DNA from 2 places in the Thalassospira marina genome. Region 2 is predicted to be linked to the other one. Evidence: predicted binding sites of a transcription regulator. Region 2 holds the regulator's gene; the other holds the start of a gene.
The links. The regulator LexA, encoded in region 2, represses DNA repair genes until DNA is damaged. The targets are predictions, from matches to a motif close to ATGTTCTANTTTGGTTC.

Region 1: a site for LexA is predicted at 9,682-9,698, ahead of CSC3H3_RS07985 (PA0069 family radical SAM protein). Genes of this name have one in related genera too.

What each region holds. Positions count from the first base shown of each region.
Region 1 covers NZ_CP024199.1:1,741,009-1,756,852, forward strand. The annotation lists gene CSC3H3_RS07935 (iron chelate uptake ABC transporter family permease subunit) at 1-304, shown strand, start outside; gene metC (cystathionine beta-lyase) at 397-1,581, opposite strand; gene CSC3H3_RS07945 (threonine ammonia-lyase) at 1,831-2,784, shown strand; gene rpmF (50S ribosomal protein L32) at 3,027-3,206, opposite strand; gene CSC3H3_RS07955 (GNAT family N-acetyltransferase) at 3,248-3,910, opposite strand; gene CSC3H3_RS07960 (GNAT family N-acetyltransferase) at 3,907-4,548, opposite strand; gene CSC3H3_RS07965 (sulfurtransferase) at 4,726-5,583, opposite strand; gene CSC3H3_RS07970 (alanyl-tRNA editing protein) at 5,884-6,597, opposite strand; gene CSC3H3_RS07975 (nuclear transport factor 2 family protein) at 6,956-7,363, opposite strand; gene CSC3H3_RS25095 (helix-turn-helix domain-containing protein) at 7,479-8,276, shown strand; gene CSC3H3_RS07985 (PA0069 family radical SAM protein) at 8,407-9,615, opposite strand; gene rfbB (dTDP-glucose 4,6-dehydratase) at 9,799-10,851, shown strand; gene CSC3H3_RS07995 (LysE family translocator) at 11,229-11,867, shown strand; gene CSC3H3_RS24400 (hypothetical protein) at 12,256-12,411, opposite strand; gene CSC3H3_RS08005 (L-lactate permease) at 12,413-13,987, opposite strand; gene CSC3H3_RS08015 (LLM class flavin-dependent oxidoreductase) at 14,362-15,381, opposite strand; gene CSC3H3_RS08020 (P-loop nucleotide/nucleoside kinase family protein) at 15,545-15,844, shown strand, end outside.
Region 2 covers NZ_CP024199.1:2,203,138-2,218,981, forward strand. The annotation lists gene CSC3H3_RS10090 (SurA N-terminal domain-containing protein) at 238-2,130, shown strand; gene trpE (anthranilate synthase component I) at 2,220-3,716, shown strand; gene CSC3H3_RS10100 (divergent polysaccharide deacetylase family protein) at 3,817-4,995, opposite strand; gene CSC3H3_RS10105 (anthranilate synthase component II) at 5,227-5,799, shown strand; gene trpD (anthranilate phosphoribosyltransferase) at 5,832-6,866, shown strand; gene trpC (indole-3-glycerol phosphate synthase TrpC) at 6,863-7,660, shown strand; gene moaC (cyclic pyranopterin monophosphate synthase MoaC) at 7,735-8,214, shown strand; gene lexA (transcriptional repressor LexA) at 8,444-9,157, shown strand; gene CSC3H3_RS10130 (ComEC/Rec2 family competence protein) at 9,176-11,191, opposite strand; gene gltX (glutamate--tRNA ligase) at 11,440-12,849, shown strand; gene CSC3H3_RS10140 (citrate synthase) at 12,959-14,266, shown strand; gene CSC3H3_RS10145 (VOC family protein) at 14,444-14,884, opposite strand; gene lpxB (lipid-A-disaccharide synthase) at 14,987-15,844, opposite strand, start outside.

The DNA of each region.
Region 1 (15,844 bases), 460 kb from region 2:
CCTTGTTTTTATGCTGCTGATGGCGCTGGTCATTGGCATTGCGATTAAAATTGTTGGTGTATTGCTGATCACGGCACTTTTGATTGTGCCCGCAGCCAGTGCACGGTTTTTTTCGCGCACGCCTGAACAAATGGCCATTGGTGCCGCCCTGTTCGGCGTGGCGGCGGTTCTGGCCGGCATTACCCTGTCCTGGCATATCGATAGTCCGGCAGGGCCCAGCATCGTTATTTCGGCGGCTGGCCTGTTTTTGGTCAGTAGTGCTATTGCTCCGTTATTGCGTCGCCTGGTGCGGTTATCGGCCTGATTTTGTAAAAACCGTTTCTGGTGATGCGGTAAAATAAAAACGGCGCGGGATGCTATTTCCCGCGCCGTTCTTTTTGCCGTCGTGATTTTGGATCAGGCCGATTTCAGGCGTTCAAATCCGGCTGCCAGATCGGCGATCAGATCGTCGGTATCTTCAAGCCCGACATGAATACGGACCAGCTGGCCGGGGTCGTTCCATGTGGTGGCAGTGCGGATATTTTTCGGGTCGGACGGCAAAAGCAGGCTTTCAAACCCGCCCCAGCTAAAGCCCATGCCAAACAGGTCCATATGGTCCACCATTTTGGCAAGCTGCGGGCGTTCCACCGGGTGCAGGACAAAGGAAAACAGGCCGCTGGCACCAATAAAATCGCGCTTCCAGATCGCATGTCCCGGATCATCCGGCAGGCCCGGATGCAACACCCGGCTGACTTCGGGGCGACCCTGTAGCCATTTGGCAATGGCAAGGCCCGATTCATGATGCTGGCGCAGGCGCACATTAAGCGTACGAAGGCCGCGCTGCGCCAGATAACAGTCATCCGGGCCAATGGAATCGCCCGAAAGAATGACCTGCTTTTTGCAGGTAATAAAATCTTCTTCGGTGGCGGCGGTGATGGTGCCCATCATCACATCGGAATGGCCGACGATATATTTGGTCCCGGCCTGGATCGATACATCCACACCCAGTTCAAACGGGCGGCAAAGGGTTGGTGCCGCCCAGGTGTTATCAAGCAGGACCTTGGCATTTTTCGCATGTGCCGCCTTGGCAATCGCGGGAATATCCTGCATTTCAAAGGTCAGCGAACCAGGGCTTTCGCACCAGACGACAGTGGTATTATCACGGATCAGCGCGCTGATATCGCCACCAATGGTCGGGTCGTAATATTCAACCTCGACGCCGAATTTTTTCAAAAACGTATTGGCAAGGTTACGGGTCGGGTAATAGGTGCTGTCCGTGATCAGCACATGGTCACCCGGTTTGACAAAGGCCAGAATCGAATTGGTAATCGCCGCAACGCCCGATGAAACGCACAGCGTGCCATAACCGCCTTCAAGCTCGGCTACGGCTTCTTCCAGAAGATAGCGGGTCGGCGTGCCATGACGGCCATAAAAATCGCTGCCATGCGGGAAGGGTGATGCCTTGTCCAGGGCTTCAAGGTTTTCAAACAGGATGGTTGATGCATGCAAAACCGGCGGGTTGACCACACCGTGATATTCGCGGGATCGGCGCCCGGCATGAACCAGCCGTGTCGAGGATTTGAAATCTTTGTTAGCCGACATTAAGCATTTCTCCTTGCCGCGCGGGTGCGGCTCATGTGTCATTTTGCTGGGTCAAGACAAAGCATCTCGGCACCGTTGGATCAAGGCTTTTTACTGGAATTTGATGTGGATAGGGTGCGGGCGCTGGGTTTGTCGCCGGTTGGTCCGTTCAAGCCGTGCGTTGCGGGCATTTCTTGCTATTGTCATTGCAGTGCGGCGATGAAAGGTTAAATGATGTAAAAATCTGGCATCTTGGATAAGGGAGGTTTCGTGATTCAGCTTCAGGACTTTCGGACAGCGCGCCGTCTGATTTCGCCCCATATGCGGGTGACGCCGGTTTTTGCCATTGGCAAACCTGATTTTGGTGCCGGCATCCATCAGGGTGCAAATGTGCCTGAACTGTATTTGAAACTGGAAAACCTTCAGGTGTCCGGCTCTTTCAAGGCGCGCGGCGCGATGAATGCCGCCCTTAACCTGGATGATGATGTGCGCCAGAAGGGCCTTGTTACCGCATCGGGCGGTAATCATGGCATGGGAGTTATCAATGCCGCCCGGGTGCTGGGCGTGCCGGTCAAAATCTTTTTGCCCACCAATACGCCCAAGCCCAAGGTGGCAAAGTTGCGCAAATCGGGTGTTGATGTTGCCCTGGTTGGTGCTGTCTGGGACGAAGCCAACCATGCCGCCATGGCCCATGCCCGCGAAACTGGCATGGCCTATATCCACCCCTTTGCTGATCCCAATGTCATTGCCGGGCAGGGCACCATCGCGCTGGAGCTTCTTGAACAGCAGGCAGACCTCGATACTCTGGTGATTGCGGTTGGCGGTGGCGGGCTTATTTCCGGTGTGGCAAGTGCTGCACGCATGATCCGTCCGGGCATACGCATTGTCGGGGTGGAACCCATGGGCGCACCAACCCTGTTTGAAAGCCTGAAGAAAAACGAAGTCGTCGCCCTGCCTGCCGTCAATACGGCGGCAACCAGCCTGGCCCCGCGTCAGTCATCGGCGCTGAATGTTGATTTGATCGGTAAAAATGTCGATCGCATCGTTCTGGTATCTGACGATGAAATGCGCAATGCCGCAGGCTGGATGTGGCGCGAACTTGGCCTGTCGGTCGAACTCTCCGCCGCTGCGGGCATGGCTGCTGTCATGCAAAACCGCCTGGGCGAGGGGGATATGGGCAAAACCGGCATTATCGTGTGTGGCACCGGTACAGACGGGCAATAACACCTGTTTCATCAGTACGGGGTTAATCACCGTATTGCGCGTTCAAATGTATTTACGGCCTGCATGGACATGCGGGCCGTTATTTTTTGTTCAGCGATATTGTCTGGCGCGCAACAAAAAAGGACGAAACCTTGCGGTCTCGTCCTTTTTTAAACCAGCCGTAGCCCAAACGGGATACGCGGAAAACAGCGTCGCAAACCGCGAAGCATTCACCCGGGAAAGCAAAAGCCTTCCCGCGTAAATTACATCTTCGGTTCGATGACCTGACGACCACGGTACATACCGGTCTTCAGGTCAACGTGGTGCGGGCGATGCAGTTCGCCGGTTTCTTTGTCTTCGCGGTACGAGCCCGCGGCGAGCTTGTGATGTGAGCGACGCATGCCCTGACGGGACTTGGTCACTTTACTTTTTGGCACTGCCATGGGTCATAATCCTCTGGCTTGGGTAAACTCAGGCGCGCTTGTTACCTTGCGCGGTCGGGAAAGTCAACGATCAAAGTATCCGAATTGTCAAATTCGTTATCTTTTTGCGCTTTTACTGTGCCCGTCTTGTTCGCCAGGGTTACGCTGGCGGGAATAAGCCCCGTATCACGCGGATCATCGATAATCTCTGTTTGCTGGTCATATACCGTAAAGCCGGCCCGTTGATAAGCCCCTAATGCGGATGGATGGTCCATCGAGCAGGTATTTACCGTCAGGCGGCGCGGCGAGAAGCTCCAGGCGGTGTCAACCGCCCAGTTTAGCAGGTATTTGCCATATCCCTTGCCAATAAAATCGGGGATCAGCCCCATATAGGAAAGGTCAATAGTGCGTTCATCTTCCAGCAGGATCAGGCTGAGTTCGGCATAACCAGCCGGAACCCCGCCAACATAAAGCACATAAACATGGTTTTCGAGGCTGGAGAGAATCGGTTCCAGCTCGTTATCTTTCAAACCACGCCGATACCACCACAGCCAGGGTTCACCGACCGTATTATAAAGGTAACGGTAAAACGAAATGGTCGGGTTTTCCGCCCGAACAATGGCAACCTTTCCCGGTGGTACAATCGCTGGCGGGCGATCGGGCTGGTGCGTCATTTCCAGATAGGTAATGGTGACGTCCAGTTTTCCCGGTTTTTTCGCAGTCATGAAGATAACCTTTTTTCATAATACCGGTCATCATCCCCATGGGATGACCGGACCGGCGCGGTTGTCAGGCGATAGCCCTGACGGCGATAGAATTTGGCCGCACGCGCGGTTGCCGCATGCACCCTGCATTTGGGCAGGCCAACATGGCTAAGTATGTTTTCCGCCATTTCCAGCATCACGGCCCCGTGGCCCTGACCACGTAGCGATTTCGCCACCGCCAGATAATGCACCCAGCCGCTTTTGCCATCATGCCCCACCATGACGGTGGCAATGATCGGGCGTTTTGCTGCCCGCCTTGCAATCAGAACGGACCCGCGACCCGATTCATAACAGTTCTGCAAATCTTCTTTTGCCGTGCTGCTTTCTTCAATCAGTTCGCCATCATACCACAATTTGATCACGGCGTCGCAATCCGCCCCGTTTTTTAGCGACAGGCGCTCAATCACAAGGTCCGGCTCGGCGGTGACAAAGGGGGTGTTATCTGCTGCCGCGCCATCCTGCCTGTCCAAGCGCGCATCTGGCGCTGTATCGCCCGTTTCCTGCATTTCAGCCTCAGCCGCCTCGCGCTTTGTTGCGGTCGCTGCGTGGGCCGTTGGCGGCATCGGAACGGGTTTGTCATGGATGGTATGTTCAGGCATGGGCAGGGCCGGTTTTGTGGGCGTTTGGATATGGGTAACAATGTGGTGTGACGGGCAAGGTGTTGCCGATCATTATGCATAAAAACGGCCCCGCCGGGCAGGCTGCATTTTTACTGCCTGTATCGGGCAGGAAGGCAGCAGCGCCGGGGCGGGGCCGTGTTTTCATGCGGGCGTCCTTTATCGTTCGCCAGATGCACGCGGGCTATCGGGGCGTGATGCCCATTCCGCCCAGGACCCGTCATAAACGGCAGCATGTTTTTTACCGGCAATATAGGCACCCATTGCCAGCACACAGGCCGTTACACCCGAACCGCAGCTTGCGACCATCGGTTTATCGAGATTGACACCGGCATCATGGAAAATACCGCGAATTTCATCGCCTTCCTTAAAGGTGCCGTCGCTGTTTAACAGTTTTTCAAACGGGACGTTATAGGCACCGGGAATACGACCGGCCGCACCCCAGATTTCCTTGCCTGTACCGGCATAACGTTCTGCCGAACGGGCATCGACCAGTTGTTCGCGCCCGGTATCGATATTTGCCAGAACCTGGTCATATTCGCGCAGCAAAAAGCTGTTGGCGCGTGCGGTAAAATGGCGTTCGCGCGGCGGTGTTGGCGCGTCGGTAACCGGGTTGCCTTCGGCTTCCCATTTCGGCAGGCCGCCATCGAGCACAACTACATCATTGTGCCCGAAATGGCGCAGCATCCACCATGCCCGGCAGGCGGCCGATGCCACACCCGTCTGGGCATAAACCACAATGCGTACACCATCACCCAGGCCCAGCTTGCGGACCTTTGCCGAAAATTTAATGGCATCGGGCATCATGTGGGGCAAAGGCGCGCTGTCATCAGCGGCAATATCGTCAATATCGAAAAATACGGCCCCGGGAATATGCTTTTGATTAAACAGGGCGCGCGCGTCCTTGTCGCTGCCCGGCATATACCAGCTGGCGTCAATTACCCTGACGTCAGGGGCATCCAGATGCTCCGCCAGCCACTGGGTGGAAACCAGCGCGTCGGATTTGGGTTCGGTCATTGTCAAGCTCCGGTTTGCAATGGTGGGTATTGCATGTCCCCGGTCGTTTCCGAAGATCATTGTTTTTAAAAACGGCTGTGCCCGGCATGGGCCGGGATCTATTACCACGAAAGAAAATCACGTCCAGTCCGCCTCAATGCAGGCGCGGCAAAATTGCAGGAAGATTTCCATCTTTCAACAATTTGCTGCGCCATTGTGAACCTGTTTTGGTCCGCGTTGCGTGCAGGGTTAATTTCCGTTTCGCTTCATAAATCCCGGGTTGTCATCGCCGGGCGGTTTTCACGGGTAATTCTGAAAACTTTATGCCTGTTCGTCAAAAACAATATTGATTCTACGGTTCTGGCGGCCTTTCTTTTCTATTTTTGAAACGCGCACCCGGCCAATTTCCGATGTATTGCGCACATGGGTCCCACCGCAGGGCTGGTAATCAATGCCTTCAATCGTCACGGTGCGAACCATGCCGCCATCCATTGGTGGTTGCACCGACATGGTGCGCACCAGCTCGGGGTTTGCCTTTAATTCATCAACCGTGATCACCCCGTCATAAACCTTGGCATTGCGCGCCAGACGTTCATTTAACTGTTCGGTCAGCTCGTCCTTGTCGGGGCTGCCTTCCATGTCAAAATCAAGCCGCGCCTTGTGGCTGGCAATATTGCCGCCGGTAACGCCGCCATCCACGATCGAACATAAAACATGCAGGCAGGTATGAAATCGCATGTGGCGATAACGTGTATCCCAATCCAGCGCGGCATTCACCTTGCTGCCAATTGCCGGCAGGTCGTGGCCCTCGGCAATGATGTGAACCGGCTTGCCCGATTCGCGGTCTTTCACCGTAATGGCAACGGGTAATTCCGTTCCATCTTCCAGTGTTAATGTACCGCTATCACCGGTCTGCCCGCCGCTGGTGGCATAAAAAACCGTCTGATCAAGAATAACACCATTCTCGACATGGTCAGTTACGGTCGCCACACAGCTTTGTTGATAGGCATCCTGGCGAAACAACAATTCGGTCATTGAAAACTCCCTTTGATCCGGCAGCAGGTGGGGCGTGCCGGTTTATTGGTTGCATTGGCCCCCATCGTGGAGCGCCCTTGTTGCGACTGTCGAGTACAAAATTGCTGTTTTCTGCATCGTGCCAACATCGGCGTTAAAACGGCCATTTCCCGCACGCGGCCATATGGGGTGTTACACCCGATATAGTCCTTGCGAACGGGAAATGATTTCAGAAAGTTGCGCTTATGATCGGTAGCGATCCAAACCGGCCGCTGGCTGCTTGCTTTGCAGGCAGGTGCACTTGTGCCTGAAAATTCCGCTGCGTAACCCTGCGGTATCGCCCTGGTGTTGCTTGGGCCGTGCCTGCACCGAATGGGGCTTATTCCGGCACGTCAATCCGTGATCCAAGGTCGCGGTCTTCATCTTTGCCATCCAGCAGATGTGTCAGTTCCTCGATCCGGGAAATGCGGCCATCGCGAAGGGTGTAAAATGCAATCACCTTTACGCGGATATGGTCCCCGTTTTTCTTTTCGGCGCGCACAATGTGAATGTCGGCAATGGTATCATCCTGCGCGATGATTTTCTCAAAACTGACCTCGGCACGGATCAGGGCATTTCGCAGGGTTGCGGCATGTTGCAGGAACCCGTCCAAATCCAGTGTTTCACCATCAACAATCTGGATGTAATCGCGGGTGAAAAACGATGCGAGATTTTCGGTGGGAATGGCCGGGTTTGTCAGGCTGGCAAACAGGTCGTGAAGAATGTTTTCTGCGTCTCGCTGGTTCATTTTGCTTTCTCCTTGCAGGCAAAGGCCCAATGCATTTGCCGTTAAGGTGAAAATAGCGTTATAAGTTTGGCGCTTCTCACGCATTAGTGCCAATAAATAACGTTTTAAGGCCATCATGCCGGATTACCTGATTGATCCCTCGTTTCTAAATGCTTCCGGTGATGCTGCGTCGATCCGGGTGGTGTTGCGGCGCAGCCCGCTTGCTCGCGAAACAGCCCTGCATTCCCATGCTTTCGGGCAGTTGATTGGCCCGTTAAAGGGATCAGCCCGGATCGAAACGGATGCCGGTATCTGGGTGGTTCCGGCCATTCATGCGGCCTGGGTGCCACCCCATCATGACCATGCCCTGCAATCCAACGGTCCGTTTCAGGGATGGAGCATCTATGTCCCGCCGGTCCTGTGTGCCAACCTGCCGCAAAGCCCGCTAACGCTGCAGGGCAATGCGTTGCTGGATGCTGCAATTCAGCGGGCATCGCACTGGCAAAACGGGCCGGAAACACCGGCACAGCATCGCCTGGCGCAGGTTATTCTTGATGAAATCGCAACAGCGCAGCCCGTTGGCCTGAATTTACCCGCCCCGCAGGATGCACGCCTGCAACGTATTGCCCGGCAGCTTGCCGCTGATCTGGCCGATCATCGCGGCATGGCGGAATGGGCCAATTGGGCCGGTATCGCACCGCGTACGCTCAGCCGCCGGTTTGTGGCTGAAACCGGCTTTACCTTCCGGGACTGGCGGCAACGTGCCCGCCTGCTTGCGGCCCTTGAAATGCTGGCATCGGGCAGGGCGGTTACCACCGTCGCGCTTGATTTGGGTTATGAAAATATCAGTGCCTTTATCACTGCATTCAAAAAAACGTTCGGCACAACACCCGGCCAGTATCTGGCATACGGTTCTGAGAATCCGGCTATCTGATTAGTCCGGACATCACTGCGAAAACAGTGTACGGCGCAGTCTTTTGCGTTTCTGTCATACAGTTGGGGTTTTGCGCGCTGGAACGGGGCAGTCGCGGCCATTCGTCTGGTACCATCCATTACCTCATGGTTTAAAACAGGGACAGTTGCCCATCCACGCCCGGCCGCATGAAACCGCTGCTATCAAGGTTGATGGTGCGGCCTGTTAAATTGTGTTTACGCCGGGCAAGGTCAAACCGTTTGGCGATCAGATCGGCAATGGGGCCGGTTCCGCGCATGCGGTTGCCAAAGCTGGCATCGTAAATCTTGCCATCGCGCATTTGCCGCACCAGCGACATTACTTTGTCGCGCCGGTCCGGGTAATGGTTTTGCAGCCATTCATCAAACAGATCGGCGATTTCCAGTGGCAGGCGCAACACAATATGCCCGACCGATTGCGCTCCGGCCTGTTTGCAGGCTGCGACCAGATTTTCAATTTCGCTGTCATTCAAACCGGGAATTACGGGCGCACATAATGCGGTCACCGGAATGCCGGCATCGGCCAGTTTGCGAATGGCATCAAGCCTGCGATGTGGTGCACTGGCACGCGGTTCCAAAAGGTTCGATAGCCGGTGATCAAGGGATGTTACCGATACCGCAACCGACGCCCGGTTTTGCCGGGCCATCGGGGCAATCAGGTCAATGTCACGGCAGACCAGTGCTGACTTGGTAATGATCGAAAAGGGATGCCGGCAATCGGCCAGAACCTCGATCAGTTTGCGGGTCAGTTTTTTGTCGCGTTCCACCGGCTGGTAAGGATCGGTTGCTGTGCCGATCACAATGGGGGCGGGCATATAAGCCTTGGCCGCCAGTTGTTTGCGCAAAAGGGCAGGGGCATCGGGCTTCCAGAACAGCTTTGTTTCAAAATCCAGCCCCGGTGACAGCCCCAGATAGGCATGTGTGGGCCGGGCAAAACAGTAAATACAGCCGTGTTCACAGCCACGATAGGGGTTGATAGACCGGTCAAATGGCACATCGGGGCTTTGATTGCGGGTTATTACGCTGCGTGCGCCATCAATGCCCAATGTTGTTTTCAGGCGCGGGGCATCGAAGCCATAATCATCACCACCGCCATCATTATCGGGATTTCTGGCATTGGTGGCATTTTGGGCATTGTTGTTTTCCGGTTGCACCAGCCAGCCATCATCCCAGGCATGATGGGAAAATTTTTCAAACCGGCCATTGGCATTGGATACCGCCCCACGGCCCTTTTGCGCACGGGCAGGAAGCAGGCTTTCATCCTGCGCAGTGGCTGCATTTGCGGTTCTGGGCGATTTGGGGTTGGCAAGGGGGCTGGGCATGGTCCGCATCCTCCGCATCCCGTGGGTCCAATGGCAAAGGGGTTTTATTGTTTAAATGCCAATATAGAACAAAATAAGAACATTGCAATTGTAAAACCCTTTTCCCGCCTTTTGCGGGCCATGATTTGATGGTCCCATCGCCTGTGTTTTATGGTCCGGTATTTTTATGGAACGGGGATATTCATGCGTGTGATTGTGACTGGCGGTGCCGGTTTTATCGGCTCGGCCCTGTGCCGGTATCTGGTGGGTGAATGTGGCTGGCAGGTCCTTAATATCGACAAGCTGACCTATGCGGCAGACCAGCGGTCGCTGGCCTCTATCGAAGGGGCACCGGGATATCGTTTCATGCAGGCCGATATCGCCGATGGCGATAAAATCAGCCATATCCTTGATGATTACCAACCCGATGCCGTCATGCATCTTGCCGCCGAAAGCCATGTTGACCGTTCCATCGACGGGCCGGGTGATTTTATCCAAACCAATATTGTTGGCACTTATCGCCTGCTTGATGCCGCCCTTCATTATTGGCGAAATCTGCCAGAAGACCGGCAAAAAACCTTCCGGTTCCATCATGTTTCGACTGACGAGGTCTATGGCTCCCTTGGTGCGGAAGGGCTGTTTACCGAAAGTACGGCCTATCAGCCTAATTCGCCCTATTCGGCCAGCAAGGCATCGTCGGACCATCTGGTGCGCGCATGGCACCATACCTATGGTTTGCCGGTGGTGGTGTCGAACTGTTCCAACAATTACGGGCCGTACCAGTTTCCGGAAAAATTCATTCCGCTGATGATTTTAAATGCCATGGCAGGCCGCAAATTGCCGGTTTATGGCGATGGGCAAAATATCCGCGACTGGCTGCATGTGAATGACCATGTCGCGGCCTTGCGCCTTGTTTTGCAGCATGGCACTGTGGGCGAAACCTATAATGTTGGCGGGCGGAACGAGGCGCGTAATATTGATATTGTCCACCAAATCATAAACCACGTGCGCGACCTTTCCCCGCATCGCACCCTGCCACCCGATGATGAATTGATTGAATTTGTCGCCGATCGCCCCGGCCATGACCGGCGCTATGCCATTGATGCCACCAAACTTGAAAACAGGCTGGGCTGGCAGGCGCAATACAGCCTTGAAACCGGCCTGCGCGATACGGTCGCGTGGTATCTGAACCATTCAGGCTGGTGGCAGCCGATTCTGGATCGCAAATATCAGGGCCAGCGTCTGGGCGTCGCCTGATCACGTCATGGTAATTGGCTGGGTGGCTAAGGGGCTAAGTGGCTAAGTGGCTAAGTGGCTAAGTGGCTATCAGAGGATTTTAATTCCGGCTCGACCTGCCTGCTTGGCGTGGTGATATCACGATTACTGGGTATTCAGGTGCAAGCATGTATCGGTTTTAAAAATGTTCGGCTAATCTGGCTTCATTCTGGGTAACTGCCATCAGCCGTTTCCATGCCTGCGCCCCTGGTTTCGTTATGTTCGGGTCTTTTATGCATGTGCCTGCCTTGTGCTTTGGGCACGCATGTAATCGCTGTGAACCTTGCCAGCGGGGCGAAAAGTGCTGTTAACGCGCTGTAGCACCATTACCCGGTAATTTCTTGCGATAGGGTGTGGTTATGGTTTTGGAATGGTCGCAGATACTGACATTTACGCTGGTTACGTCGCTTTTGGTGATGTCGCCCGGCCCCAATGGGGTGCTGGTTGCTAAAACGGTGCCGACATCGGGCCGTGCGGCGGGTTTTGCCAATATTGCCGGGTTCATTACTGCATTTTACGTGCATGGCACGCTGTCAATTCTGGGTATTTCGGTCATTCTGGTGCAATCGGCACAGGCATTTCTTGTTGTGAAAATGCTGGGGGCTGCCTATTTGTGCTGGGTCGGGATCAAGGCATTGCGCGATTCCTGGCGTGGAGTGCAAAGCATGGCCGAAACATCCCCGGCACGCCGCAAACGCACCCTTGCCAAAGCCTATGGCGAAGGCCTGTTGACCAATGTGTTGAATCCTAAGGTATCGATCTTTTATCTGGCGGCGTTTCCGCAATTTGTCCCGGTTGGCGAGGGTTCCATTACGGCGGCTTTCACGCTGGTTTGCGTCCATGCCATGATCAATGCGGTCTGGTTTACCGCAATGGTCCTGCTGCTTTCCCGTCTGACGGGGGCCGTTCGCAATGGCCGTTTTCAGCGTATCCTCAAGGCTGTCACCGGCAGCGTATTCATTGCTTTTGGCATCAAGCTGGCAACATTCCGTCCGTAATTAACGGCGTGAAATTCGGGCTTTTAAATAAGGCAGGGCAGGCGCGGCATCACCGCAAACGGCCCTGCCTTTATTTTTGCCTGAATATCGTGGTGATGCGTGTGGTGGTTCCGGTCAATTGCAATCGCCGTTTTCGCGATGGGGCGGCGCGATCACGATCCGGCATAAATGTTATCGCCATTTACATGGGGCGGGCCGATTTGTCCGGCGCGCATCCTGTAACGCGCTGATCGCAGTTGATTTCTATATATGTAGTTATATTTCAAATATAGAAATTTAAGTTCGCCTACTGGTAAAGCGACTGTCGCAGACATCCATCCACAACCATTCCCAGCCGTCGCTGATTAGGGGCGAGAGGCTGCTTTTGGTCGCGGGATTGTTTTTTGGTCTATTTGCGAAGTGCGATCAGGGCCATGACCAGCACAAACACCGCAAACAGGATATCGGCCAGCAAATCGTTGCGGCCCATCGCCAGAAAGGATGCAACCGGCAGGATCAGCGAGGACAGAACCAGAAAGACCGGGTTAAACAGGATCTTTTTCATCTTACTGGCCCCCCAGCATCATCGAAATCAGCAATATGCCCAGCGCCCAGACCCCACATAACAGGGTTAGGATGACCCCGGTTTTCAGCACTACCGAAAGCACTGGGCCTTCTTTGCCCGAAAGCCCGACGGTGGAGCAACCCACCATGATTTTCGATGGGGCCAGCATGCTGCCAAGCGATGCACCTGTGGCCTGTGCCGCCAGGATCAGCGCGGTGGAAAGGCCGGAAAGTTCGGCAGTGTGGCGCTGGAACATGCCAAACACCACGTTGGAATTGTTGGTACTACCGGTCATAAAGGCGCCAAGGGCACCAATGGCCGGGGCAACCACGGGATAGGCGATGGCAAAGGCGCCGGAAAACAGCTTTGAGCCGCCTTCAGCCAGCGCATAGGTCATGCCGGCATGATCCATCATCAGGGCCAGGCCGATTACCGGGACCATGCCAATGCTGGTGGGAAGGCCGCTTTTAAGGGTGCGCTGCATGATGCGTTTGCCAATGCCATCGGCATAACGCCCGCGCAGCTTGAAAAAGGTAAAGCTGATAATGGCGGTATAAAGCAAAAGCGCACCGGGATGGCCGAAAATGGCAATCGCCTTGGCCTTTTGTGCCGCAATTTCCCAGCCCTGACTGGTTTGCATGGCCGGGAAGGAAAGGGTGAGCTCGATCCCCGATAAAAACCGTTCGACCGGGGCAACAAAGGTTGCCAGACCAACAATCACCATGAAAACCAGATAAGGGGTCAAACCCTCGATCAGGGGCATGTGTTGTGCGTCATCACCATTGGGTTCGGCAATGTCATCGGGGTGAGGTTTCCAGAACCGGGTGACGACAATGGAAACGGCAAGGCCGGAAATCCCGGCAGTTAAACCGCCCAGCGTCCAGACACCGTAATTTGCCATCAGATACTGCACAACGCCCATCACCCCGGCAATAATCACCAGCGGCACGATGCGGCGGCGGATGGTGCGAAACCCGCCATCCAGCCACAAAACAGCCGCGCCGCAGGTAAAACCCGAAAGGCCCAGCAGAATGGCCGAATAATGCGTAAGTTCGCTTCCGGGGATGCCGGTAACACCGATCAGGGCTTCAAACGAAGTGGCCATATTGCCAAACAGCACCGACCAGCTATGCCCTATCATTGGGGCAGAAACGGCCAGAACCGGCGAAAATCCCATGCCCAGCAGCAAAGGCGCAATCACCGCAATTGGTACGCCAAACCCGGCAACACCCTGCAGGAAAGTGGCAAAAACATACCCCAAAATCAGCAATTGCAACGGGCGGTCATCGGTCAGCTTGCGAATGGCGGCACCGATGGTTTTGATCGCCCCGGCTTCCTCGGCGGCGAAATAAAGGATCAGCGCGGCCCAGACGATATAAAGAATATAAAGGGCCAGCATCACGCCCTTGGCCTGCGCGACGATCAGCATGTCAACCGGGGTGCCGAAGGCGAAAAATGCAATCGCGGCGGTAATGAACCACGCAGCAGCCCCGGCACGGGCCGCCCCCCAATTTGCCTTGATCATTAAAAACAGGATGGTGGCAATCGGCAGGGCCGCCAGAATAAACTTGATCATCGGAAACGCATGAACCTTTGGAAGCAAGACGTTGCGGTAAAAGGAAAAATTGTTTTAACCGCTGGGGCATCATGTCCGAAGGCATGCATATGTGCAAGTTAATGCAAGCGCCTTTTCACAATATGGAAGTGGTTCGCCTTTTGGCAAAATTGGTTCGCCCTGGAAAATCAGCCCGTTTTTGTGCTTTGCGGGCGCGGCATACCGCGTCATCCTGGGGTTGATGTTATGGGCTGGCCGCCCTGTGGCATGTGCATATAAAACCGCCGGGCAGGAAAACTGCCCGGCGCTAAGATAGAGCGATGGATCGTGGATCGTGGTTTGCGGTGGTGCGCTTGTACGACTTAATGGCGCATTACACGGGACGCGGGCAAATATCAGGCACAATCGGCCTTGGATTTTTCGGCGGCCAGTTCGTCACGAATGTCGGCACCAATGCTAAAGGATTTCAGACGGGCCTGATGGTCAAAAATATTGGCGGTCAGGATCAGCTCGTCGATGCGGGTTTCATATAAAAACTCGCGGACTTTGGCCTTTACCGTCGCGCGTGAGCCAACGGCGGCATAGCGCATGGCATGGTTGACGCCGGCCTTTTCAATTGAATTCCACACGGTGTCCATATCTTCGACCGGTGCAGGCAGCTGGCCCGGATTGCCCCGGCGCAAATTCAGAAATTGCTGTTGCATCGATGTGGCAATGAACTGGCCTTCCTCGTCACTATCCGCGGCAAAAAAGCCCATGGCCGCGGCGACATAGGGTTTATCAAGCTGATCGGACGGTTCAAACCGCGACCGGTAAAGATCCAGCGCCTGCATTAGATAATCAGGTGCAAAATGCGATGCGAAGGCAAAGGGCAGGCCCAGCCGTGCGGCGAGGTCGGCCGAAAACAGGCTGGAGCCCAAAAGCCACATCGGAACCTGCGAACCATAACCCGGCACGGCACGAATGCCGGGATTACCCTCCAGCGGGGCAAGGAACTGCTGAACCTGCAATACATCCTGAATAAAGCGCTCTTCGGTGCCGTGCATATCGCGGCGCAGGGCGGCAGCCGTGCGCTGGTCCGTGCCTGGGGCGCGACCAATGCCAAGGTCGATACGTCCCGGATGCAGGGCATCCAGGGTGCCGAACTGTTCGGCAATGACCAATGGGGCATGGTTGGGCAGCATGATGCCGCCTGAACCAACACGAATGGTTTTGGTTCCGCCTGCAACATGGGCAATGACAACGGATGTGGCGGCGCTGGCGATGCCGGGCATATTGTGATGTTCGGCCAGCCAATAGCGGTGATAACCCAGTTTTTCGCCATGTTGCGCCAGTTCAAGGGTTTTGCGCAGCGCATCGGATGGATGCTCGCCCGCATTTACCGGGCAAAGGTCAAGGATGGAGAAACGTGTCATAACAATATATATCCTGTTGGGCGCAGGGCATTTTTCAGCCGCGCCAATGGGCTCTGTTAGGACCTAATTTAGGGTAAAATCGCAATAACGCCAGCGTGAGGTGCCATTTACGGGAAGGTTGGCAAAAAGCGGTTGTTTCACAAAATCGGATGAGGGCCGGAATATGCTGATAATTTTGGGTGGTTTGCCCGGTTGTGGCAAAAGCACACTGGCTGAAAAACTGGCCCGCAGCTTGCCAGCCATGTGGTTGCGTATTGATAGCATCGAACAGGCTCTGCGCGATGCATATGCGCAATTTGGCACGGGAAATGCCGATATCGGCCCGGAAGGTTATATGGCCGCATACCGCCTGGCCGGGGATAATGTACGTCTGGGCCATACCGTGATTGCCGACAGCGTTAACCCCCTAACAATCACCCGCGATGCCTGGCGCGATGTGGCGCGCCGTGGGCAATGCCAGTTT
Region 2 (15,844 bases):
AAAACGTTTCCTGCCCGCGTTCTAGCACGCCAGCGCATGCGGGAAAAGCCTGCTCGAACCCTCTTGCAACAGCAATTCAAACGGCTTATGCAATCGGGTGTTGCCGCCCTATCCTCCTCCCATTAAGATGCGCCACCGATCCGCACGGTTTTCACCGGTTTCCGGTACCGTTTTGGCAAAAAAAGTTGCCGGCCAACTGGCGCCGGTCCGACGCAACGAATTGTTAGGCTACGGAATATGCTTTCTGGCATTCGCACATTTTCTCAATCCATCTTTGCCAAAATTCTGTTTGGCATCATCGCGATCAGCTTTGTCGCATGGGGGCTCAAGGCCTCGATGCTAAGCCTTGGCAATTCCCGCGAAGTCGCCGAAGTTGGCAGCCAGTCTATCAGTCCTGTCGAACTTGACCGTGCTTTCAAGCGCAATATCGACAAAATGCGTCGCGTATTCGGGCCGAGCTTTGACCAGCAGCAAGCCATTCAGATGGGCCTTCTGAACAACACCGTTCAGGGCTTGGTTTCGCAGAAACTGCTTGAAGAAAATGCAAAGGACATCGGCATCGGCATTAGCGATGACAAAGTCCGCGATAACATTTTCAACAATCAGAGCTTCAAGAACGACACCACCGGCCAGTTCGACCGCCAGAAGTTCCTGCAGATTCTGTATCAAAACGGTTATAGCGAGCCGGAATTCATCGAAGGCATGCGCAGCGACCTGATGAGCCAGCAGGTTGTCGGCAGCCTGGGTGCCGCCAGCACGCCGCCCTCGCCGCTGGTTAAAACCATTGCGGCCTACCGCAATGAAGACCGCAATGGCCGTTTCGTGACCCTGGGTGACGATGATATCGACCCGATCGCAACGCCCGCTGATGACGTTCTGAAAAAATTCCATGATGAACACAGCAGCCAGTTCACCGCGCCGGAAACCCGCAATGCGACCCTGGCCCTTCTGACCGTTGACAGCCTGGCCAAGACCATGGACGTCACTGACGCAGAAGTCCTTGATGCCTACAACCAGCGCATTGGCGAATTCCAGACCCCGGAAAAACGCGCTGTCGAACAGATGCTGTTTGCACCGAACGACAAGGAAAGTGCCACCGAAGCCTATAAGGCACTGGAAAGCGGCAAGGATTTCATGGCTGTTGCCACGGAAGAAGCCGGCATGAAGGAATCTGTTGTCAAACTGGGTGAGTTCACCAAAGACAACATGCTGCCTGACCTGCGCGACACCGTATTTTCCCTGTCGGAAGACGGATATTCCCAGCCGGTTGAAACTGCCCTTGGCTGGCATATCATGCGCGTAACCTCGATTACCCCGGCACATGAACAAAGCCTGGATGAAGTACGCGAGCAGGTCGAAAACGGTGTAAAACGCCAAAAGGCCGAAGACCAGATTTTCGATATCGCAGCCCAGCTTGACGATGAACTGGGTGCAGGTACCTCGCTGAAGGATGCGGCAGACAAGGTTCATGCTGAACTTTTCACCCTGACCGACATTAAAAAAGGCCAGGATCTGGGCCATGACATTCGTGACAGCCAGGAAATCAACGCCAAGATTTACGAGCTGAATGAAGGCGATGAAAGCTTCCTGGAAGAAACGCAGAATGGCGACCGCTACGTTGTCAGCGTTACCAAAGTCACCCCGTCGGCCGTACAGCCGTTTGAAGATGTTCGTGACCAGGTAATCACTGCATGGAAGGCCGAAGAAAAACAGCGCCTTCTGTCGGAAAAGGCGGATGCGCTTGCAGCACGCATCAATGATGGCAGTGCAAAAATCGAAGCCATCGCCACCGAGCTGGACAACAGCATTGACGAAACCGGCGATACCAAGCGCGATGGACGCGGTCTTTCGGCCGATGCCAGCCCCGCCATTGCCGGTGCCCTTTTCGAGCTTGAAAAAGGCAAGGCCAAATCGGTTGTTGGTGCCAATGGCGTCGCCGTTGTCGTACTTGACGATGTCAAAGGTTCGGCCGCAGACCTTGGCAAGGATGACCCCATCGTTTCCGAACTGCAGGACAGCCTCGATCAGGATATCGTTTCGCAGTATCTGGATTATCTGCGTGATGACATTTCGGTCAGCCTTAATAACGGTGTGATCAACGGTCTTTACGCCCAGAACACCGCGAACTAAACCAACCAGACCAAACGGGGCGATCCGGCAGCGGATCGCCCTTTTTTCATTCCAGTAGCCTTTTATTTGGTTTTGATCGGATTGCCGTTATGGATATCAAACCGGATTTTGAAACATTCGCCCGCAACCACAAGGCCGGTATCGCGCAGGTTGTTTACACCTCGCTGACAGCCGATCTCGACACGCCTGTTTCCGCGTTCCTTAAACTGGCCGAAGGTTTGCCCAACACCTACCTTCTGGAATCGGTTGAAGGTGGCGCCAGCCGTGGGCGCTATTCCTTTATCGGCTTTAAACCCGATCTGATCTGGCGGTGCTTTGGCGACCGGGCGGAAATCAACCGTCGCGTCATGGCCGATGCTGATGATTTTTCCGTACAGGATCAAAAACCGCTAGATGCCCTGAAAGCCCTGATCGCGGAAAGCCACATTGACCTGCCCGACCATTTGCCGCCCATGAGTGCAGGCCTGGTCGGCTATATGGGTTATGACACCGTCCGCCTGATGGAAAAGCTGCCCGATGACAACCCGGACAACCTGAATGTGCCTGATGGCATTTTCATCCGCCCGACAGTGACGGCAAGCTTTGACACCATCGCCGATACGGTAACGGTGGTAACGCCCGTCCGCCCGGAAGCCGGAATTGACGCCCAGGCAGCCTATGACCTTGCCTGCGCACGCCTAAATGATGTTGTTCAGCATTTCCAGCGCAACCTGTTTATTGACCGGCGTTCGCGCACCGTTCCGCAGGATTTGCCGGAACCCGAAGTCAGCGTAGATGAAGCCGGGTATCACGAGATGGTTGAACGCGCGAAAGAATATATTCGCGCTGGCGATATCTTCCAGGTCGTTCTGTCGCAGCGTTATTCACTGCCCTATCGCCTGCCGCCTTTTGCCTTTTACCGGGCATTACGGCGCATCAACCCCTCGCCTTTCATGTTCTATCTTAATATTGGCGGTTTTCAGGTTGTTGGTGCCAGCCCGGAAATTCTGGTGCGGTTGCGTGATGACGAAGTGACCATTCGCCCCATCGCTGGCACCCGCAAGCGCGGCAAAACTTCCGAAGAGGATAAATTCCTCGCCCAGGACCTGCTTGATGATCCCAAGGAACGGTCCGAACATCTGATGCTGCTGGATCTGGGGCGCAATGATGTTGGTCGCGTCTCGCAACCTGGTACGGTACGTGTGACCGACCGTGAAACCATCGAATATTATTCGCATGTGATGCATATCGTTTCAAATGTAGTGGGCCAGATTGACCCGCAATATGATGCGATGGATGCGCTAAAGGCTGGTTTCCCGGCTGGCACCGTTTCTGGCGCACCGAAGGTCCGTGCCATGGAAATCATCGATGAGCTCGAACCGGTACGTCGCGGCATTTATGCCGGCTGTATTGGTTATATTTCCGCCGACGGATCGATGGATACCTGCATTGCGCTGCGTACCGCAGTCATCAAGGATGAGATGATCCACATTCAGGCTGGTGCAGGCATCGTTGTTGATAGCAAACCCGATATGGAACATCAGGAATGCCGTAACAAGGCCGGTGCCCTGATGGCAGCATGCCGCGAAGCACATCGCTTTGCCTGACGCTTACCGCTAACGTTTCAGTTTGCGCAAATAAAAAACGGCTGCCCGCCCGAAACCGGGCAGCCGTTTTTTTACTTTGGTGCGCTTGGTATACAGATAATCAGCCGGTCACCTTCACACCATTACGGCGGATGATGTCGGTCGCCGGTACAAAAATGAACCCTGCGGCCTGCATTTTGGGTATCCATTTATTCAGTGCAGCAAGCGTCAAATCACGCGGATGGCCAATCGCCACGGCATAGCCCCGCTTGCTGGCAACATGTTCAACGCGGTCCAGCATTTCGCTGATTTTGGCGGCATCATCAGCATCATCAATAAACACATCGCGTTCAATTGCCGGAACGCTGAATTTTTGCGCTTCCTGATATCCAACCGATTTGGCACTGGTTCGCGAATCAAGGAACATAAGGCCCCTTGCCTTCATCACCTGCATTACAACAGCCATCCGTTCGGGATCGGACGTAAATTTGCTACCCATATGGTTGTTAATCCCGACATAGCCGGAGAATCGATCCAGCATCCATGTCATTTCATTCAGGATCGCAACCTTGTCATAACTGGTCAAAAGCGCATGCGGCCCAGGGTCCACGACTGTTGATGTCGGCTCCATGGGCATATGGAGCATAATTTCATGCCCGCGTTTGCGCGCTGTTGCCACCTGTTCAGCAAGGTGCGTCGCATATGGCAGGTACGAAATGGTAATGGGCCCGGGTAATTCTGCTGCCCGTTCGGTACGCGGTTTATCAATCCCGGCATCATCAATCACAATGGCTATGACAGGTGCGTTACCGGTATCAGGCACGTGGGTTGCAAATTTTTGCCAGGCCAACTGTTTTTCGGCAGGCAAATCGTTTTTAGGTAACGGCGCAGGCGTGACATGAGGCTGGGGCGCAGGGTTTACCCTCGGTTCAGGGATATTTTCTCTTTCACCCTCGGGATTGGTCATATCCTCAGGCGTGCGCTCCACCATATAACCAGGGCGATTTGGCGCATCATATCCCTTGGAAAAATCCATTTTCGGCTGTTTTGCCACCGGTTTCGTGCTTGAATCCGGTTCGGGCGAATTTTTTGCAAGGTTGCTCACGGCTTCATGCGCCGCGCGGTCAAGCTCCAGCATGCTGCCTGCGGCAATCAGGGCCGACGCCGCGCCTGCAACCAGGGCTGCACCAAGCATCAGCCGTCGAAAACCACCGGGCTTTTTGCCTGTTTTTTTGCGCGCGTTCGTTTTACCGCGTGGTGCGGTCTTTTTCTTTTTTGCCGGTGTTGAGCGCCGTGCCACGCCGTATCTCCAATCCATGAAAATTTGGGTCTTGATGCCCTTGAAAATGCAAATTAGTCCTGCGCCGATAAAAGACAGATCCTTCGCCAAACGATATCTGGCAGCGCATTCTTAGCCGATCTCTGGTTAGCAGCCTGTTAAAGCCCGAAAATCACTACCGCTATCGCTTGACGTAGCGGCAAGGCCGTTTATTCTCGCCCGGTCTAAAACACAGAAGGCCTCGGGACAGCGATGTATCTGCTCATCGATAATTATGACAGCTTCACATTTAATTTGTGGCATTTTTTACGTGAACTTGGGCCCGAGGTCAAAGTTGTCCGCAACGACGAAATCAGCGTCGATGACGCGCTGGCAATGAAGCCCGAAGGAATCGTCATTTCGCCGGGCCCCTGCGACCCGGACCAGGCTGGTATCTGCGTTGATTTGATCAAGGCGGCGGCTGGCAAGGTAAAGCTTTTGGGCGTGTGCCTGGGCCATCAGGCGATCGGCGCGGCATTTGGCAGCGACGTTGTCCGTGCGCCGCACTGCATGCATGGTAAAACCGACGCCATGATCCATGAAGGCAAAAGCGTTTTCAAAGGCCTGCCCAACCCGGTGACCGCAACCCGGTATCATTCACTGGTGGTGGACCGCGCCACCCTGCCCGATTGCCTAGAAATCACCGCGCACAGCAATGACGGGCTAATTATGGGGCTACGTCATCGTACCCATGAAATACATGGTGTGCAGTTCCACCCCGAAAGCATTGCGTCGGAACACGGCCACGATCTTTTGAAAAATTTTATCGATTTCTCCGCCGCCTGAAGTGTCCGGAGCCAAAATAAAGGGAACATTCCATGTCCACGGAACATGATCTCAAGCCGACACTGGCCAAAGTTGCCACTGGTGCAACCCTGAACGAACAGGAAGCCGAACAGGCATTTGATGTTTTGATGTCCGGTCAGGCAACCCCGTCACAGATGGGGGCATTTTTGATGGCGCTGCGCCTGCGCGGTGAAACCATTGATGAAATCACAGGGGCCGCCCGTGTCATGCGGGCAAAGGCCACGGGCGTTACAGCCGCCCCCGATGCCGTTGATACATGCGGCACCGGTGGTGATGGCAGCGGCACCTATAATATCTCGACAGCCGCCGCAATTGTTGCGGCTGCCTGTGGCGCAAAAGTTGCCAAGCATGGTAACCGGGCGGCATCTTCCAAATCCGGCTCGGCCGATGTTTTGGCGGCCCTTGGCGTCAATCTTGATGCCGATATGTCGCTTCTGGAAAAGTCGCTAAAGCAGATCAATCTGTGTTTCATGATGGCCCCGCGCCATCATTCGGCCGTGCGTCACGTTATGCCGACGCGTGTGGAAATGGGCACACGCACCATTTTCAACCTGCTTGGCCCGCTTGCCAACCCGGCAAAAACCAAACGCCAGGTGATTGGCGTTTTCGCCAAAGACTGGGTCGAACCGATTGCCCATGTGCTTAACCGGCTTGGGTCCCAGCATGCATGGGTTGTGCATGGCGATAGCGGCCTTGACGAAATTTCCGTTACCGGCCCGACCTTCGTCGCTGAGGTCAAGGATGGTTCCGTCACCACCTTTGAAATCAATCCGCAGGATTACGGTATCGCCCTGTCCACGATTGATGAACTGAAAGGCGGCGATGCGCACACCAACGCCACGGCGATCCAGGAATTGCTGGCTGGCAAAAAAAGCGCCTATCGCGATATTGTTCTGCTTAATGCTGCCGCCGCCCTTGTGGTAACCGGGGTTGCCAAAGATATTGCCGATGGTATTGGCCGGTGCGAAACCGCGATTGACAATGGTAGTGCTGCCAAAACACTCGAACAGTTGGTGGTAATCTCGAATGAAGGAAACGCGGCATGAGCGACGTTCTTGAAAAAATCTGCAACGACAAACGCGATCATGTCAGCGCCTGCAAAGCCCGTAAATCGCTGGCAGAGCTTTCTGCTGCGGCGGCAGCGCAGTCTGCTCCGCGTGGTTTTATCGCGTCACTTGAAAAATCAATTGCCGCTGGCCGCTATGGGCTGATTGCCGAAATCAAAAAGGCATCGCCATCAAAGGGACTGATCCGGGCTGATTTCAACCCGCCTGCACTGGCACAGGCCTACCAGGCTGGTGGGGCAAGCTGCCTTTCGGTTCTTACCGATATTCCCTATTTTCAGGGTGACGATTCCTATCTGGTGGCGGCGCGTGCCGCGGTTGACCTGCCAGTATTGCGCAAGGATTTCATGATTGACCCCTATCAGGTGACCGAAGCCCGCGCGCTTGGTGCGGACTGCATCTTACTGATCATGGCCGCCCTTGAAGACAGTCAGGCAGCAGAGCTGGAATCCCTCGCCCATGAGCTGGGTATGGATGTTCTGGTCGAGGTGCATAACGCACCGGAACTTGAGCGCGCGCTTAAACTGAAATCAAAGCTGATCGGCATAAACAACCGAAATCTAAAGACTTTGGAAGTTTCACTGACAACGACCGAACAGCTTGCAGCAATGGTTGACGATGATCGTTTGCTGGTCGCGGAAAGCGGCATTTTCACCCCGGCCGATCTCGAACGCATGGGCAAGGTTGGTGCAAAATGCTTCCTGATTGGTGAAAGCCTGATGCGCCAGGATGACGTTGAGGCAGCAACACGCACCCTGTTGGCTAAACCCGCCTGACGGATTGTGCGATCTGACCCCACGATTCTTGACCTGATCTGATCTACCCTGATCTGCCGAAACCGGATGCGATAATGACCAGCAAACTGACCCATTTTGACGAAGGCGGTAACGCCGTGATGGTTGATGTATCAGCCAAAGCCGTAACGACGCGCACCGCAACGGCCAAAGGCCGTGTGATGATGCAACCCGCCACGGCAGAACTGATTGCAAACCATGGTCATAAAAAAGGTGACGTTCTGGCCATTTCGCAACTGGCGGGCATTATGGGCGCAAAGCGCACCTCGGACCTGATTCCCCTTTGCCATCCCCTGCCTCTTGACTCGGTATCGGTCACGCTGACGCTGGCTGAAAACGAACCAGCCGTTGAAATCACCGCTACCTGCAAAACATCGGGCAAAACCGGGGTAGAGATGGAAGCCCTGACGGCAGTATCGGTTACGGCGCTGACAGTTTTTGACATGTGCAAGGCCGTTGATAAGACCATGCAGCTTACGGATATCCGCGTCGTTTATAAAGAAGGCGGAAAATCAGGCACTTTCGTTGCCGATTAACACAATTGCGGGCAATTTTCCTGGCCCCAAAACGCCGTTTATTCATCATGAAATGCGCTGATCAAATTCCTGTCGGCATTCCAACAATGCGCATGCCTGATCAGTGTTCGGTGCAAAACAGACACGTTTTTGGTGTCCTTCCCCCTTGCAAGACGCTTGACCGACGATCAGAACCAAAGTAGAACATTAATGTATTCGATTTGTTCTTATTTGGGTTTGGGAAAATGCCATGCTGACGCGCAAGCAATATGAATTGCTGGTCTATATCGACAATCACCTTCGCGATCACGGTATTTCACCTTCATTCGACGAAATGAAGGAAGCGTTGAACCTTAAATCCAAATCGGGCATCCATCGCCTGATTACCGGCCTTGAAGAACGCGGCTTCATTCGCCGCCTTGCGCACCGGGCCCGCGCCCTTGAAGTGTTGCGTCTTCCCGACAATAACGAGGATGAAGCACCGGCAACGCCCAGCAGCGCACGGGTCACGCCCATTTCATCGGCGCGGAAAACAACCCATCGTCCGGCCATGGTGCCATCGGCCTTTTCCGAAATTCAGGAAAGCGTTTCCCTGCCCCTTTATGGCCGGATTGCAGCAGGTACACCAATTGAAGCCCTGCGTGACCAAAGCACCCATGTACAGGTGCCTGCGGCCCTTCTGGGCACGGGTGAACATTACGCGCTTGAGGTTTCGGGCGATTCAATGATCGAAGCCGGTATTCTTGATGGCGATACGGTTTTGATCCAGCGTTGCGAACATGCCAATGACGGCACCATTGTTGTTGCCCTTGTCGATGACAGCGAAGCAACCCTGAAACGTATCAAGCGGGGTCTGGGCCAGGTGTTGCTGGAACCGGCCAATGCCCGTTACGAAACCCGCGCCCTGCCGCCTGAACGTGTTCAAATCCAGGGCCGGCTTATTGGCCTGTTGCGCCAGTATTAACCACACCTTTCGGGCAGATCAGCGACCGCCAATCACAATCCAGGGCCAATTACCGCTGGTCTGCCGTACCGTTTCATAATGCGCTGGTGCCTGCCCGTTTTCCAGATAAACGGCAACACCACCCTGCCACCACAAAACATCATCATCAATCACAAGCGGTGATCGGGTGCATGATTTGCGCACATGTTTCGGGAAATCCTGTTTCAGGGTCACAATCACGTCGGCATGACGACAAAGATAAAATGGATCAGAAATTTTTTCTGAAATTACAATTACTTTTCCATTCTTTTTAAGCCAGCACCTTTCAAATTCACAACGCTGATCGGCACTGATTTTGGCATCAAAACCTGTGCCAAAACGTGCATTCCAGATATCGCGGTGAAAGCTGCTGGCACGGCTGTTAAATGTCAGCCCGTCATTGTCATCCCTTACCAATGCCCAATCTTTTTGATCCCCGCCAATGAGCAGATCTGGCGTTTTCGCCGTAATGACAAAAATGACGGCGGCCCCCATTGGCACAATTGCAATTGGCCATAGCACGCGGCGCTGCCAGATCAGCACCCATAACAATGCCAGCAGAGCACAAATAACAGCCAAGGCCGATGGCTGCGCAATATGCCAAAGCCCCCAATCCTGCCCGGCTATAAAGTGCGCCAAACCAATCAACATATCCAGTCCGGGGGAAAGCACGGCAAGGGCCGCAGCCTGCAGGCCAAAAGGCAGCAAAACCAGCACTGCGACAACACACGGCATAATCCAGAATGCCATCAGGGGAATCGCAACCAGGTTTGAAATCACACCCAAAAACGAAATCCGCCCAAAATGAAACCCGATAATAGGGGCTGTTACCGCCGTCACCATGACCCCGGTGACCAGCAAAACAAAAAGATAGCGCCCTGCCCGCTGCCACAGCGGCAAATCACGCTGCCCGGCGATTAAAAGCGCCCCACGCCCCTGATAAAACGCCACCAGCACGGTGACCGCAGCAAAAGAAAGCTGAAAGCTGGCCCCTAAAATGGCATCAGGCCGCAACACCATCACCGTAATGGCGGCAATCGCGACCAGGCGAAGCGAAATGGCGCGCCGGTCCATAAGAACGGCAAACAGAACAATCGCAGTCATCACAAAGGCACGCTGGGTTGGTACCGTCGCCCCTGACAACAGCAGATACAATGCCCCAATGACAAAGCCCGCAACGGCTGCCCATTTTTTAATGGGGTGCCGTAAGGCAATGGATGGGACCAAGGCCAAACCAAACCGGACCACAAAAAACACCACGCCACATAACAGCCCCATATGCAGCCCGGATATTGCCAGCAAATGGGCCAGCCCTGATTTTCGCAAATCCTCTGCCAGATCCGGCGGCACGCCGCCGCGCTCGCCGACCAGGATGGCATTGGTCAAACCGGCCTTTACCGGCTCCAGCCCGGCATTAATCTGCGTCATAATCGTCAATCGTGTATTTTCAACCAGACCAGACAAATACTCACCCAACGTCGCATCATGGGCCGGGATGATCTGAAAACTCTGTCCAAGGGCGAAACCCGTGGCACCAATGCCATCGAAATAGAGGTTCCGGGCGAAATCCGGGTCGCCTGGCGTTTCCGGCACACTTAAGGGAAACAGCTTTGCCTTACCGGCAAAACCATCACCAGGACGTGCCACAACATCCCCCAGGACAGATATCCTGACCCTGTCGGGCACCTGTTCATCATCCAGCCCATCAATATGGGCAGGTTCCATAATCAAACGGGTGCGACCATCCCGTGGCTCAGCCGAAAGAATTTTGCCCTGCAAATCTTCGACATAAACCGGTTTGAGCAGGACTGGGCCCTGTAGCCGGTAAAGATGCGCCTGCACAACCACACCGCCCAGAATGGCGGCAGCGAACATCAGGCAACAGAAAAACGCGATAACATGATGACGACTCAGCCATAACCCGGCTGCCGCCAGCAGCAGGGCAAAAAACAACAAATAGTCCGAAGGTTGCGCCAGGAGCGAAAAATAAACCGCCTGACCCAACCCAAGGAACATGGCAAATGACAAAATCCACTTTTCACGGTCATCGGCCAACGCTGTTGCAACATGCTCAAAAACAACGTTAAGACCTTGAAAAAAAGTAATTTGCTGCCATCTTATTCGACGAATGTTTAATGGTATAGCGCGCCTCGGGCTTTTATCTATCATCCGCTGTGGTGCAACAGCATTACGAATATGATATAGCGTGCACGCCAAATGTCTTAACGACAAGCGACAACATCCAGAAAAAATGGATAAAGCGAATGACGGTTGTTACCCGTTTTGCCCCGTCTCCGACCGGGTTCCTGCATATTGGTGGTGCACGTACCGCCCTTTATAACTGGCTTTATGCCAAACATACCGGCGGCAAATTTCTGCTGCGTATTGAAGATACCGACCGGGAGCGTTCGACCCCCGAAGCTGTTGATGCGATTTTTGCCGGTTTGAACTGGCTGGGCCTGAACGCTGACGAAGAACCCGTCATGCAGTTCGCCCGCCGCGACCGCCATGCTGAAGTTGCCCATAGCCTGGTTGAAGCCGGCAAAGCATATTTTTGCTATTGCTCGCCCGAAGAACTGACCGAAATGCGCGAAAAAGCCCGCGCAGAAGGCCGCCCGATGAAGTATGACGGCCGCTGGCGCGATCGCGATGCGAGTGAAGCCCCTGAAGGTGTTAAACCTGTCGTACGCCTGAAGGCCCCACTTGAGGGTGATTCTGTTATTAATGACCAGGTTCAGGGTGAAGTACGGGTGGCGAACGACCAGCTCGACGACTATATCATCCTGCGTGCCGATGGCACTCCAACCTACATGCTGTCTGTTGTGGTCGACGACCACGACATGGGCATTACCCACGTTATTCGCGGTGATGATCACTTGACCAACGCATTTCGCCAGAAAGCGCTTTATGACGCGATGGGCTGGGATGTCCCCACCTTTGCGCATATTCCGCTGATTCACGGACCGGACGGGGCCAAACTTTCCAAGCGCCATGGGGCACTTGGGGTTGAAGCCTACCGTGACGAAATGGGTTTCCTGCCAGAAGCAATCAATAACTATCTGTTGCGTCTGGGCTGGGGGCACGGCGATGACGAAGTCATTTCTACCGACCAGGCAATTGAATGGTTTGACATTGCCGATGTCGGCAAGGGTGCATCACGTTTTGACTTCGCGAAACTCACCAATCTGAACGGAATTTATATACGTCAGGCTGATGATGCTCGACTGGCAGAGCTGATTGCACCTGCCATTGCAGCTGAAATTGGGCTTAGCAATTTAGATGCAGTGCAGAAAGAAACCTTGATCAAGGGCATGTCAGGGCTTAAAGAAAGAGCCAAGATCCTTACCGAGTTGGCTCAATCAGCCACTTTCTATGTCACAAACGGCGTACTGTCTTTCAATGACAAGGCACAGGCATTGATCGACGGAGCTCCCGCCGGATTGTTTGCTGCTCTGGCAAATGAACTGGCTGGTCTTGATACATGGCAGGAAGAAGCCATTGAGGCTGTTGTCAAGCAGTTAGCAGAAAGCAAGGACCTGAAACTGGGCAAAGTCGCCCAGCCTTTGCGCGCTGCTTTAACAGGCTCCAATTCTTCACCGGGCATTTTTGAAGTTATGCATGTGCTCGGCAAACCCGAAACGCTGAACCGTCTCAAAAAATTCGAGGCGGCATAACAGCAATAAAAAACATCGGGAAACTTTAGTCTGTTTGCGCTTTGTGCGCTGCGGCATTATGCTGCACACAATCGAAAACCATGTTCGTTAACAGGGAAGGAAAAAAGTCATGGCTCAAAATTCCAAGACTTCCCATACCGTGACGCTAACCGACAACTCCAACGGCAAGTCGTACGAGCTTCCGGTTCTTGAGGGAAATATTGGACCGTCGGTCATCGATATCCGCAAACTTTATGCTGATACCGGTTACTTCACCTATGACCCCGGCTTTACCTCGACTGGTAGCTGTGAATCGACGATCACCTATATCGATGGCGACAAGGGTATCCTGCGTCACCGTGGCTATGCGATCGACGATCTGGCTGAAAAAGCTGACTTCCTTGAAGTTTGCTACCTGCTGCTGTACGGCAACCTGCCGAACACCGCAGAACGTGACAAATTCCGTGGCGACATCACCATGCACACCATGGTGCATGAACAGATGCGCAACTTCTATAACGGCTTCCGTCGTGACGCCCACCCGATGGCAATCATGTGCGGTTCTGTTGGTGCGATGTCTGCTTTCTATCATGACAGTACCGACATCAGCGACCCGAACCAGCGCCTGATTTCGGCTTATCGCCTGATCGCGAAAATGCCGACGATCGCTGCTATGGCGTACAAATACTCCATCGGCCAGCCGTTCCAGTACCCGAACAACAACCTTTCATATGCAGAAAACTTCCTGTCTATGATGTTTGGTGTTCCGTGTGAGAAATACGAAGTTAACCCGGTTCTGGCAAAAGCAATGGATCGTATCCTGATCCTCCATGCTGACCATGAACAGAATGCTTCGACCTCGACCGTTCGTCTGGCCGGTTCTTCGGGTGCGAACCCGTTTGCCTGTATTGCTGCTGGTATTGCCTCGCTTTGGGGTCCGGCACATGGCGGTGCGAACGAAGCCGTTCTGAAGATGCTCAACCAGATCGGTGATGTGAAAAACATTCCCGAGTTCGTGAACAAAGCCAAAGACAAGAACGATCCGTTCCGTCTGATGGGCTTTGGTCACCGGGTTTACAAAAACTATGACCCGCGCGCCAAAGTTATGCAGGCGACCTGCCATGAAGTTCTTAAGGAACTCAATGTTCAGGATCCGCTTCTTGACGTTGCACAGGAACTTGAACGCATCGCTCGCGAAGACGATTACTTCGTCGAAAAGAAACTGTACCCGAACGTCGATTTCTATTCGGGCATCATTTTCAAGGCGATGGGCATTCCGGAAAGCATGTTCACCGTTCTGTTCGCAGTCGCCCGTACGGTTGGCTGGATTGCCCAGTGGAAGGAAATGATCGAAGATCCTTCACAGAAAATCGGCCGTCCGCGTCAGCTGTTCACCGGCGATGTCGAACGCGAATTCAAGGAAGTCGATGCCCGTTAATCACGGTTTGCATCCCTTCCTGCTCAGCTTCCATAGCTGATCGCAGATCTCAAGCTCCCTGCCCCACGGCAGGGAGTTTTTTTATCGCCCACCTTCGGGGCAACAAAAAAGCCCCCGCCTGATGACGGGAGCTTTGTCTGTATGATTGGGTATTCTGCCTATTCAGCGAAATGCTGATTACCAGCTACCGGTATTTTCCATGCTGGCCCAGGGCTCTGCCGGTGCCAGTGATTCGCCCTGCTGAAGCAGTTCGATGGAAATACCATCGGGCGAACGAACAAACGCCATATGCCCGTCACGGGGCGGACGATTGATGGTCACACCTGCATACATCAGCTTCTGGCACAGGGCATAAATGTCTTCGACTTCATAGGCCAGATGGCCAAAATTGCGACCACCGGTATATTCTTCCGGATCCCAGTTATAGGTCAGTTCCAGTTCCGGCATTTTGTTTGCTTTGGCACTGGGCACATCATGGGGCGGTGCAAGATAGATCAGGGTGAAACGGCCTTTTTCACTTTCGTGACGGCGGGTTTCGTCCATGCCCAGCAAGTTGCAATAAAAGTTAAGGGAGGCATCAACGTCTTTGACGCGAACCATCGTATGCAAATAACGCATTAAACCAGTCTCCGGTTTGAACCTTGGAATGGGGGAAAACTAATGCAAATCCACGGGCTTGAGAACCGGCAAGTTGCAAAACTTTTACCAGCAGGCCTAACGTTATTTTGGTCGCTGCTGTTTGCCCTGTTGCGCGATCTCTAAAACAACGCTTGCTGCCTTATCGCTTGGCGGCGTCTGCCCAAACCCCAAAAGCGTCGTTGCCTCATCAAACCCGGCAAGCTGTTCATCGCGCCGTTCGCCCAAATCATTCAGCTTTTTCATCGCGTGATAAAGCTTATCTGCCGTGCAGTCTTCCTGCAGATATTCCGGCACCAGTTTCCGCCCCAGGACCAGATTGATGATGGTAACAGTATCAACCTTCAACAACTTCCGCGCCAGCCAGGCACTCGTGGCACTAACGCGATAGCCAATGACATGCGGAACACCGACAATGCCAAGCTCCAGCGATACGGTGCCAGACGCTGCCAAAGCCGCATGAGCGCAACTAAAAGCATCGCGCCGTTCCTGATCCGTTGCGACAACAACGGTCTTTACAGGCCATTCTGACGTAACCTGGCGCACTGTATCTTCTACCTTGCTAACCGTTGGCATGACAAAACAGGCATCGGGGTCATCATTTGCCAGTCGCACCACAACATCGCGAAAAACCGGCAACAGCCGCGAAACTTCGGAATGGCGGCTGCCCGGCAGAATAGCGATCACTTTTTGATCTGCTGTCAGCCCATGCTGAGCCCGAAACCGCCCGGCATCGCCGCCATGCCGTTCTTCGACAGCCGAATGACCAATAAATGTGGTTGCAAGGCCCTCGCGCTCAAAGTAAGGCGGCTCAAAGGGCAGCAAAGCCAGCAAATGATCCAGGAATTTTGCAATTTTGCGCGCCCTGCCCGGCCGCCAGGCCCAAACAGAAGGCGCAACATAATGCACCAGCGGAATCCCCGCAGTGGCCAGTTTCTTGCC